DNA from 2 places in the Sulfobacillus sp. hq2 genome. Region 1 is predicted to be linked to the other one. Evidence: riboswitches for the same ligand, from Rfam matches in the RefSeq annotation. Region 1 holds a riboswitch; the other holds the start of a gene.

What was found. Region 1 has a riboswitch for S-adenosylmethionine ahead of metK (methionine adenosyltransferase). Riboswitches for the same ligand answer to the same signal wherever they lie in the genome.
Region 2: it holds a riboswitch for S-adenosylmethionine, as region 1 does, so the genes downstream of both, CO251_RS00555 (O-acetylhomoserine aminocarboxypropyltransferase/cysteine synthase family protein) here and metK (methionine adenosyltransferase) in region 1, are expected to answer to the same signal.

The regions. Positions count from the first base shown of each region.
Region 1 covers NZ_NWUL01000045.1:17,092-22,361, forward strand. Annotated here, with positions in the region: gene murJ (murein biosynthesis integral membrane protein MurJ) at 1-1,147, shown strand, start outside; gene CO251_RS12630 (glycosyltransferase) at 1,362-1,823, opposite strand; gene metK (methionine adenosyltransferase) at 1,889-3,088, opposite strand; SAM riboswitch class I at 3,163-3,264, opposite strand; gene spoIIID (sporulation transcriptional regulator SpoIIID) at 3,397-3,654, opposite strand; gene CO251_RS12645 (M23 family metallopeptidase) at 3,752-4,336, opposite strand; gene CO251_RS12650 (YwmB family TATA-box binding protein) at 4,433-5,149, opposite strand.
Region 2 covers NZ_NWUL01000008.1:57,682-62,951, forward strand. Annotated here, with positions in the region: gene CO251_RS00550 (bifunctional 2-polyprenyl-6-hydroxyphenol methylase/3-demethylubiquinol 3-O-methyltransferase UbiG) at 1-647, shown strand, start outside; gene CO251_RS00555 (O-acetylhomoserine aminocarboxypropyltransferase/cysteine synthase family protein) at 697-1,986, opposite strand; SAM riboswitch class I at 2,058-2,158, opposite strand; gene CO251_RS00560 (response regulator transcription factor) at 2,215-2,877, opposite strand; gene CO251_RS00565 (GAF domain-containing sensor histidine kinase) at 2,917-4,284, opposite strand; gene CO251_RS17880 (hypothetical protein) at 4,417-4,542, shown strand; gene kdpF (K(+)-transporting ATPase subunit F) at 4,553-4,633, shown strand; gene kdpA (potassium-transporting ATPase subunit KdpA) at 4,680-5,270, shown strand, end outside.

The DNA.
Region 1 (5,270 bases):
ACCTTTTTTGGTGTTGGGGAATTTTATGAATGGCATTTTACAATCGAAAAAGTATTTTATAGCACCGGCCCTGACTCCTGTGATTATTAACGTCGTCCGCGTCGCAACAATTATTGGACTGGGCATGATCATGGGAATAACCGGAGTGGCGATAGGATTTACCCTCGCACAAATGACCCAATTAGCCTATTTAATTCCTGCCTTAAAGCGCCATCACATCGCATTAAAACTAAGCCTGACATGGCGTCATCCTTGGACTCGCCAATATCTAAAACTGGCGACCCCAACATTTCTGGCCCATTCGGTGCAAATCGCTGGAACCATTGTCGACCGCATTTTTGCCTCGACCTTAGCTGTGGGCCGTATCGCTGGACTAAACTTTGCCGAAGTGATTAGCCAATTACCGATTGGCTTGGCCATTACCCCAGTTATCGCCCCAATTTACACCCAGTTAGCAGAACTCTTCAATCGAGCGGGAAATTCGGCTGCGTATAGAGACCTTGTGCGGCAGGGTGTGCAAGTTACACTGTTGGTCGTCTCTCCCTTCTTCTTAGCATTTGTCTTACTCCGGGTTCCCATTGTTGAAATTTTGTACCAACATGGTCGGTTTAATGAGGCCTCAACGGCGCTGACGTCTCGCCTTCTTTTGTATTGGACCCTAGGCATTCCTGGTACAGCTTTTGGAATGCTGTTTTCGCGTATTGTATTATCGCAAAAGGCCACGCGGACATCGAGCGTAGCCAGCATCATCTCCATTATCTTTAACGTGTTTGGGGACTTTCTCTTAGTACGTCCATTAGGATCCGATGGTCTCGCATTAGCCACCTCAATCGCCGCCTACGTTCGCGCTGTCGTGCTCAGCATATGGCTAATGCGCCATCACCTCAATCCCTTCGAAGGCCAGACGCGATTTCTATTCAGTTGGGTAGGAGCACTTATGGGATTTGGTCTTTTCAACCAACTCGCCATTATAGGGATCCACTATAGCCATTTGGGGGAATGGTATTTGTTGCTCCCTGTCATCGCGGCCACTTTATTCATAGCCACAGCGCTCTATATTTTTGTATTAATCCGCTTAGGCGTTTGGCCCGTTACCCCTTCATTGTTATCGCGATTTGTTAAAAGGGCCCGGTCGGTAAAACCCTAAGAAGCAACAAAGCGGCACGCGTCCGCACAGAATAAAACGGCCGCTTGACCCCTTATCTGATAAAGAAAGACAAGAGCCAAGCGGTGAGCTTAACACAAAACCGCGCCAACTGCCTTGGATTCTAGCGAAAGGAAAGACTGGACCATGCGGTATTCGGCATACCATTGGCACCCTTGCCAGATCAGACGTGTACAGTGTGGGCCTGTCCGGCTCTTTAGCCTATCACGCCTGATAAGTGCGCCGGTTGGTGAGCTAAAAGACTTCTCACCGTGACTAGCGGACTGGCAGGGGAGCGGCCTGTCATTTCCACCCAAATCACGACATCGTGGCGGCATAACTCAAGAACATGGCTTTTGTCACGTCCGGAATCCGCAATAAGCAACCATGGATATTGACGCTGCAAACGGTCAAGAATGGCCACGGTTTGGTCCGTGGATCCGCCATCGGCAATAATCAGCTCCACGGTGTTCTGATCCCACATCTCAAGACGCCATAACCCCGTCAAATCGATGACGGCTTGTTCAATCAGATGTTCTTGATTCATCACGTGCAGTACGATGCTGACAGACAGCGCTTCCACTCCTGCCGGCTGCAAAACACGCGCATAGACCCATTCAAGCACCACAACAGCTCCGTACAGCGACAGAGCCAACCCAAGCGCTCCCCACCAGGTCACCGCGATTCCCCTTTCCACATTCTGTCCCATTATACGAACAGACTGCGGAAAAGATGACCAAAAGACTAATCTGCGGGCTTGACAGCCGCGCGGTCTAGAAGGGCATCAACACGGTTCAATTGTTCCCATGGCAAAGCCACATCAGTCCGGCCAAAATGACCATACGCTGCCGTCTGAAGGTAAATCGGCCTCCTCAGGTCAAGATCTTCGATAATACCGAGCGGTCGCAGGTCAAAAACCTCGCGGACAATTTTGGCTAGGGCCACGTCCTCTAAGCGTCCGGTTCCAAAGGTATCTACCATAACCGATATAGGTTCGGCGACACCAATCGCATAAGAAATTTGAATTTCGGCGCGCTCAGCCAATCCTGCCGCGACCAAGTTTTTAGCCACCCACCTTGCCGCATACGATGCCGATCGGTCGACCTTCGTGGGATCCTTGCCAGAAAATGCCCCACCTCCATGCCTCGCATAACCGCCATAGGTATCGACAATAATCTTCCGGCCTGTTAAGCCTGAATCTCCATGGGGCCCCCCTACCACGAACCGACCGGTTGGGTTAACCAATATCCGCGTGTTAGAGAGATCCCAGTGCGGAGCAATCACCGGCCGAATCACTTCCTCGATGACCGCTTCCTGAACCATTTCAAGCGTGGCAGACGCATGATGCTGGGTCGACACCAAAATCGTATCAATACCAATCGGCTTAGCGTTCTCATAGCGTACAGTCACTTGGGTTTTGCCATCAGGCCATAGAAATGGGACGGTTTCCGTCTTGCGGACCTGCGCCAGTCGATAGCTCAGCTGATGAGCCAACGAAATAGGTGCTGGCATAAACTCCGGGGTTTCATTGCAAGCATACCCAAAGACCATGCCTTGGTCTCCTGCCCCGATTAAGGCGCGAGCATCGGCTGAGCCTTGCCGCACTTCCAATGCCTCGTTGACGCCCATGGCGATATCCGCCGATTGCTCGTCAATCGACGTCAGAATCGATACTGTATCCGCATCAAATCCCATTTTGGCACGGGTATACCCAATATTGCGGATGGTGTCTCGCACCACCCGAGGAATATCGACGTACGTCACCGTAGAAATTTCCCCGACCACTAATGCTAGTCCGGTCGTAACAACCGTTTCCGCGGCAACGCGCGCAACGGGATCCTCCGCGAGAATCCGGTCTAATATGGCGTCTGAAATTTGATCGGCAATTTTGTCCGGATGCCCCTCCGTAACCGATTCAGACGTAAACAGAAAATTGTGCCCCAACTCATGCCCTCCTTGCAAATTCCCACAATAAACAAAAAGACCCCTTCCGAGAGAAGAGGCGCTACGCTGGTATTCTCTCATCCGTCCCCGTAAGTGAGGTCGGGATTGGCACCTTGGCATGGGTAGCCGGTTGCCGGGCTTCATCGGGCCTGTCCCTCCGCCGCTCTTGATAAGAGCTTCATGGTCAATTGTCTTCCCGAGTATATAGCGTTTCCCCAAACGCTGTCAACATCCACGACACGTGGTTTAAGCGGGTCTCCCCGGGGATGGTGCCAGCTCCCATCCCCGGCATCCGGCCTATAAATAGGCTAAACCGGGCGGTTCGTTAGAAATTTCTGCCTGGTTGCCTCTCCACCCCGAAGATGACGCTCGGCCTTATTCACTTCTAGGACTTTTTTCACTTCTGTGGCTAATGCTTGATTGACTTTAGGTAATCGTTCGGTGACATCCTTGTGGACCGTGCTTTTGGATACGCCAAAAACCTTTGCAGTATCACGAACGGTTGCGCCGTTATTCAGAATATAATTTCCGATGTCCACAACACGCTGCCAGATATGGTCCTTCACATTTCCGGCCCCTTTCTCCCCCCGAACTTGGTAGAGTATATGGGCCGCAAAAAAATAAATGCCAGAGCAAATAATCCTGCTCTGGCATTTCATGGGTTCACGAGGAAGGGTGCATAAAACCTTCCGGGTTGGTTGCCATAGACCCGTGAAATACTTGGAAGTCTAAGTGAGACCCCGGTTGGCGGCTATAAATACTGCTGCCCCCTACACTCCCTACGACTTGTCCTTGCTTAATCATCTGACCCGCCTTGACACTGGCGCTGCCCAAATGTCCATAGACCGTTTCATAGTCATTGCCATCCTTCACAGTCACGGACAGTCCTTGATGATCGACATTGTCGACTTGCGTGACCACTCCACCCCAAGCCGCATGCACGGGTGTCCCCGCTTTTGCGGAAACCGTTATGCCCGGATTGTAGTACCACTCATTGAGGGCGCCCGAATACTGCCATCCAAAGGGATTGGACACGGTGCCGTTAATCGGCATCAGCAACGGGGCCGTAGTGTCGTTAAGGGCGGGAGCCTGAGCTGCTTGATGTCCACGCGCACTGGGCACGTGATGCGCGACCGGCACGGTCACTGTATGCGATGACCGGTGTGTCAGTGCAAATGTTAGAATGCCTCCCCCCACTACTGCGACTCCCCCAATGATTCCGAACATGGTGAGACGACGATTCGCCATAGTGTCTGTTCCTCCACTTTCGTATGCGCTGCTGCGCCGAGGATATTCATATCCTCTTAATTCCAGTGTGCCCAGGAACTGGTAGTTCAAACACACTCAATAAGTCACGGTCACCAAAGGCGTACCTACATCAACCTGCTCTTCGTCCCAATAGGTGTTGTAGTTCGTCGCCACTTGCAAATTGACCGCGTGCCCCTGAAGAGAGTCGTGGGAATGAATGAACGCCGTGTATCCCGCGACCGACACGTACTGAGGGGTTTGAATGCCGTTGACACGCGATGCTCCGACTGCACGAAAGGCCTGATTAACCAAGGATTCTTCCTGGCTCACCGTCAAAGGGTGAGGTAAGGTCCCCTGCAAGGTTAGGGACAGATGAACCGCGCCATAAGGGGCCAGGATGCGCCGCACGAGAGCGGTGCTTTCACTTAACCCATGAAACCCTTGACTGCCTACCCGGTCAATAACGAGATAGGTCGCGCCAGAGGCCAGACGTTCCGCGATCAGTTCGGTCTTGAAACCGGCAATGGTTGCATGGATATCGGCCTTTTGATAGTCTGCGCCCTGGGTTTGTTGCACCGTACCCGTGACGTGACTCTGCGTCGCCAGTTTGTTGACCCACTGTCTTAATGACATTCCCCGTGCTGTCCCCGCCATTTCCACCCAGCCATTGATACTAAATCCCTGTGGAGTAGCCTTTGTCGCCTGAAATGCGGTCATAAGCGGCGAAATTACGGCAGCCCTTACACTCGCCCCCATCCACACAAGAATGGCAACCGCGAGGACCCATAATCCGTTTTTCACAATGGCTTTCATGTCTTGTCCCCCTATGAAGTGTTGTCTACCAGATTGTTCCACCCCAGGGGTCAGTTCATACATGACAGAAGATGACGACGAGGACAGATGCACGGAGGGAGAGTCGCCAGTACCGTCTTTC
Region 2 (5,270 bases), on a different contig from region 1:
TGGTGCCTTTTTGTGAGGAAGCGCTGGCACCATGGAAGCATGCGGCGGATGATATGCGCCTTACCGACTCCGGTCAAGAGATGAATACCTTCCTTATCGCCAATATCAAACCCTCAACAGGAATGCGCTGGCTTGATATTGGCGGGGGTACGGGTGATTTGGCACGGCAGCTAAGCCAAATGGGGGTTGATGTGACGATGTTGGATACCCCTTCAGTTATTGCTCGGTGTCGCACAAGGTCCTTCTCATCAGTACGTTTAGTCGCAGGCGACGTTTTAGCGGGTTTGCCAACAGGGCCGTTTGATGTGGTGAGTGCAGTACGGTTTTTAGAAGAATTTTCAGCGACGCAGGTGCGGCAAATCTTTCATCATATGCGCAAGCAGTTGGCACCCAATGGAATCGTTTGTGTGATTTCTTCGGTGGATGATAATACCTTGTGGTCAAAATTGTTTGCTATAGAAGTGGCGAGTACGAGCCCAAAAGGACGGACATATAGTGTGCGTACGCTCGGGATTCTTGCAGCGCGGGAACATTTGGCCTTGATGCGCATGAAAACCCATGGCCCGTATACTCTCATAGTATTGAGGCGAATGACGCTGGCTGGGCGGCGTAAGGACCGTGACACCATGCAGTTAGTCGAATACTGACCCAAAAGGGGCCAGTGTGGGCGTTTTAGGTTCACACTGGCCACAATAGTTAGGCGTGAGTGGACGCGTTTAATGCTTGCTCCAAATCGGCCCACAGGTCGTGAGCATTCTCCAGCCCTACGGATAACCGAATGAGGTCACCCCCGGCGCCCGCTAGTTCTTGTTCTTGCGGACTTAACTGTTGATGGGTTGTCGATGCCGGGTGAATGGCCATAGACCGGGCATCGCCGACGTTGGCCACAATAATCCAGAGCTGCAAATGATTCATGACTTGCTCGGCTTGTGCGCGTCCACCTTTGACACCGAAATTGAGCATGGTACCAAAGAGGTTTTCCCGTAAATACTTGCGCGCGTTCAAATGGGCGGGGTCGGCTGGCAGGCCGGGATAATTGACCCAACTGACGAGGGGATGATGGGCTAGGCGGTCGGCAATGAATGCGGCAGACTGGCTTGCTTCTTTCATGCGCAATGCCAATGTTTCAAGCCCTAATAGAATCAAAAACGCATTGAAAGGGGCTAATGCGGCGCCTGTATCTCGCAGGGTTTTCACGCGCAAGCGTAGGGCATAGGAGCTGGGTTGTTCGCCGAACACAATGCCGTGGTAGCTTGCATCAGGCTCCGAATAGAGAGGGAATTTTGGTACATTGTAATTAAATCGGCCCGAGTCAATGACGATGCCGCCGAGTGAGGTGCCATGTCCGCCAATCCATTTCGTCAGTGAATGGATGACAATATCTGCCCCGTATGCGATGGGCTGCTCTAAATATGGAGTCGCAAAGGTATTATCCACGATAAGCGGCACGTGGTGACGATGCGCAAAATCTGCCCACGCGGCGATATCGGTCACATTGAGCCGAGGATTGCCAATTGACTCCACGAAGACACCGCGCGTGTGCTCGGTGATCAGGGCATCGGCCTCAGCAAGGTCGTTGTCGGCCACAAACCGGACAGTGATGCCGAAATCCTTAAGCGTGGAGGTAAAGAGTGTCCAGGTACCTCCATATAAAGACGTCGAGGCAATAATGTCATCACCCGCTCGACAGAGATTCAAAATGGCCGCCGTAATAGCTGCCATGCCTGATGAAAAGGCGACAGCCGCTTGGCCGCCTTCGAGCGCGGCTAGACGTTGTTCCAGAATATCGGTGGTGGGATTCATGATACGGGTATAAATATTGCCAGGTTCTTCAAGATTAAAGAGCCGGGCTGCGTGTTCGGAATCTTTAAAGGCATAACCTACCGTTTGATAAATCGGGGTCGCGACGGCCGATGTTGCCGCATCCGGTGTGTATCCACCCCGGACAGCCGTTGTTTCGAATTGCCAATGGTTTGGCTTTTCCATTAATTTAAAGCCTCCTTATCAAGGTGACGCATAAAAAAACACCAGTAAGAGCCGGCTCTTCTGGTGTCGGCCTCTCATTTCTCAGCAATATGCTGCAGGAATTGGCACCATAACCATCAAGGCCGGTTGCCGGGCATCATCGGGCCAGTCCCTCCGCCACTCTCCATAAGAGGTTTTCAATTGAATAACAGGATAAAGAATGTCAGGTATTTCGTCAATATGGATTAGTTAGTTTTCCTCATTGGTTTCGGGTGCATTATAGCGGGCAAAATGGGCAGCCGCTTCGGAACGCCTGGTATATCCTAATTTACTGAGAATGTTGCTGACATAATGCTTGACCGTTTTATCACTCAAGAAAATTAGTTGGCCAATCTCTTTGTTGGTTCGGCCTTGGGCAATGAGTTCGAGGACTTTCTTTTCCTGCGCAGTGAGCGTTTCCACGGCATCGGTAGTGACTTTAGGATTGCGAAGGCGCTCGAGCAACTGTGATGTGACTTCAGGGCCAAATAATGCGCCACCTTGAGCGACCGTGCGGATGCCGTCAATAACAGCGCGTCCGCGGGATTCCTTGAGGAGGTAGCCTGAAGCCCCGGCATTCACCGCGTCAACCACCAAATCTTGGCTCCCAAATGAGGTGAGCATAATAATGCGGAGATTGGGATCTTGATCTTTAAGCTTGCGGCAGACTTCCATGCCATTGATATCCGGCAAACGAACGTCTAGGACCACAACATCAACATTACCTGGAATATGGTCGATGGCCTCTTGGCCGCTTTCCCATTCTTGGGCCATAACCATATCGGGCTGGCGTTCAATCATATTGCGCAGACCAATGCGTACGACTTCATGATCATCGACAATAGCAACGCGTATCGGATTATCCTCGGGCATTGTTTGTGCCCTCCTTAAATAAAGAGTTCTTACCCCTCATTATAGCCAGGGGGCGGTAAGGGTGACAGTTGTACCTTCATGCAATCGACTTTGGATATCCACGTGCCCATGCCATCGCTCCATGCGCTTAGACATGTTCCGTACCCCGAAGTGCGTATGGGAGGCATCTGGCTGCGGAACAAAGCCCTCGCCGTCATCGATGATTTGCACTTGGTATGATTCCGCAGTGGAATGCCAATGCACCAATATGTGATGAGCATGGCCATGGCTACGCGCATTGGAGACGGCTTCTTGTATGCTTAACAGCAAATCGTGAATACGTTCGGGGTGTAAGTCCAAATACCGGGAATCATCAAATTCCATGGAAATGTCATCCATTGGCCCTTGGCGCCTAAGCATGTCCGTCAGGGCAATTTTAAAGTCAATGGATGTCGACTCGAGACTTTGGATAAAGAACCGAATGTCGGTCATGAGAAGGCTTAACGTTTCGCTGATGCGCATGAGCTCTTTAATCGCAAACGGATCTAGTGTCTCGACGGAGTCTACAAGGTTATCAATGGACAGAGTCGTGCCGTAAAGCGTCTGCAATACGCCATCATGAAGATCTCGGCCAATGCGTTCGCGTTCTTTTAACGTCGCAAATGATTCACGGTCTTGATAAAAGCGGGCATTGGCAATGACCGCTGCGGCTTGTCGGGCAAATAGTTCGACCATGGATTGATCGTCTGCTGTAAAGCCTCCGGCTTTTTCCGTAAGGTATAAATGGCCCATGACTTGATTTTGATAGAGTAAAGGGAGACCTAAAAAGCTTTCCATTTTGGGGTGATGTGGCGGAAATCCAACGGATGCTGGATGGTCTTGCAGGCGCTGCAGGCGAATCGGACGACGCGTGCGAATCACTTCGCCCAGTAGTCCACGCCCCGTCGGATAAGGGCCCATTGCTGCCACTTCTTCGGCACTTAAACCAGATGTGAAGAATTGGCTGATTGTATAGGCGTCGTCGTCTTCCAGTACTGCGAGCGCGGCGTATCTGGCCCCTGTGAGCTTGCGCGCAACATCTACCACATTTTGGACAATATCATGCCAGTCTCCCACCGTGGTCATGGCGTACGAGGCTTCACGCAACGCGGTGAGTCCGTCACGTTGTCGTTCTAAGCGCTGATTGGCTAGTGTGACCGCCTTTTGTTGTTGCGATAGGATGCCAAAAACAAAATAGGAGAAGAAGCCTGTACCAATCACTAAGATAATAGCTAGAGAAAAATCGTGCGATCCACGCGGCAGATAAGGGGCGACCAGATAATGAAATAAGACAATGGTCACGCTGACTCCTGCCATGGCCATCAGTGTTGCAATCCATCGCCATGGTTTTGCGGACGTCCGTTCTGCGGGGTCGGCTGTTGGGGGCATTTTCAACCTCTTTAGCTTAATTATGAATGTATATTGACTATAGCACGAAATGGGCGCACTGTCTTTTTATGCGGTTTTTATCGGGGCAAGGAAAATTTTTACGGATTTATTCGCAGCAGGCTTGATATACTAGTGTCGTTTGTTACACCCATGTATGGAAGGAGTCACCATATGGCAGACGTGGAAATGGTGGTTTTGACTTTGCTGCTATATGCCGCCATGGTGGCATTGCTTCATTTTCTCGAGCAGTTGTCATAAGGGGGATTTTATGGACTGGTTCTTATTGGCGCTATCCGTTCTTGTGATGGTCTATCTCGTGTATGTTATTGTACATCCAGAAAAATTTTAATACGGGAGTTTGACGTATCCGGGACATTTTTAAGGGGGGACAATGTGTGTCGACACAAACGGTGATAACGTGGATAGTGGTTATCGCGGTTTTTGCCTTTACCGTGAAGCCACTGGGCACGTATATTGCCAAAGTCTTCACGTTTCAGCCTACGCTACTTGATAAACCCCTGACTCCCATTGAAAATACGATATTTCGCGCGATGGGCGTGACGCGTCAGAGTGCCATGACGGTCAAACAATATGGGCTGGCGTTGATTTTCACGAATGTTGTGTGGATGTTAGGGGCCTATTTTCTATTGCGCGTGCAAGGAATAATGCCCTTTAATCCCCAGCATTTGAAAGGAATTAATCCCGAATTGGCTTTTAATACGGCGGCCAGTTTCGTTACGAATACGAATTGGCAGGCGTATTCTGGGGAATTAACGATGTCCTATTTTTCACAGTTTGCCGTTTTATCCTATTTACAATTTGTAACGCCGGCTACCGCCGTGGCGGCCGCTATCGCATTTTTGCGCATGCTGTCCGGAAAGAAGATGGGCAATTTCTTTGTGGACGTGACCTTGGTCGTAACTCGCTTATTGCTGCCAATGGCCATCGTTGTTGCTCTTGTTCTGGTCGGGCAGGGGGTGCCCCAA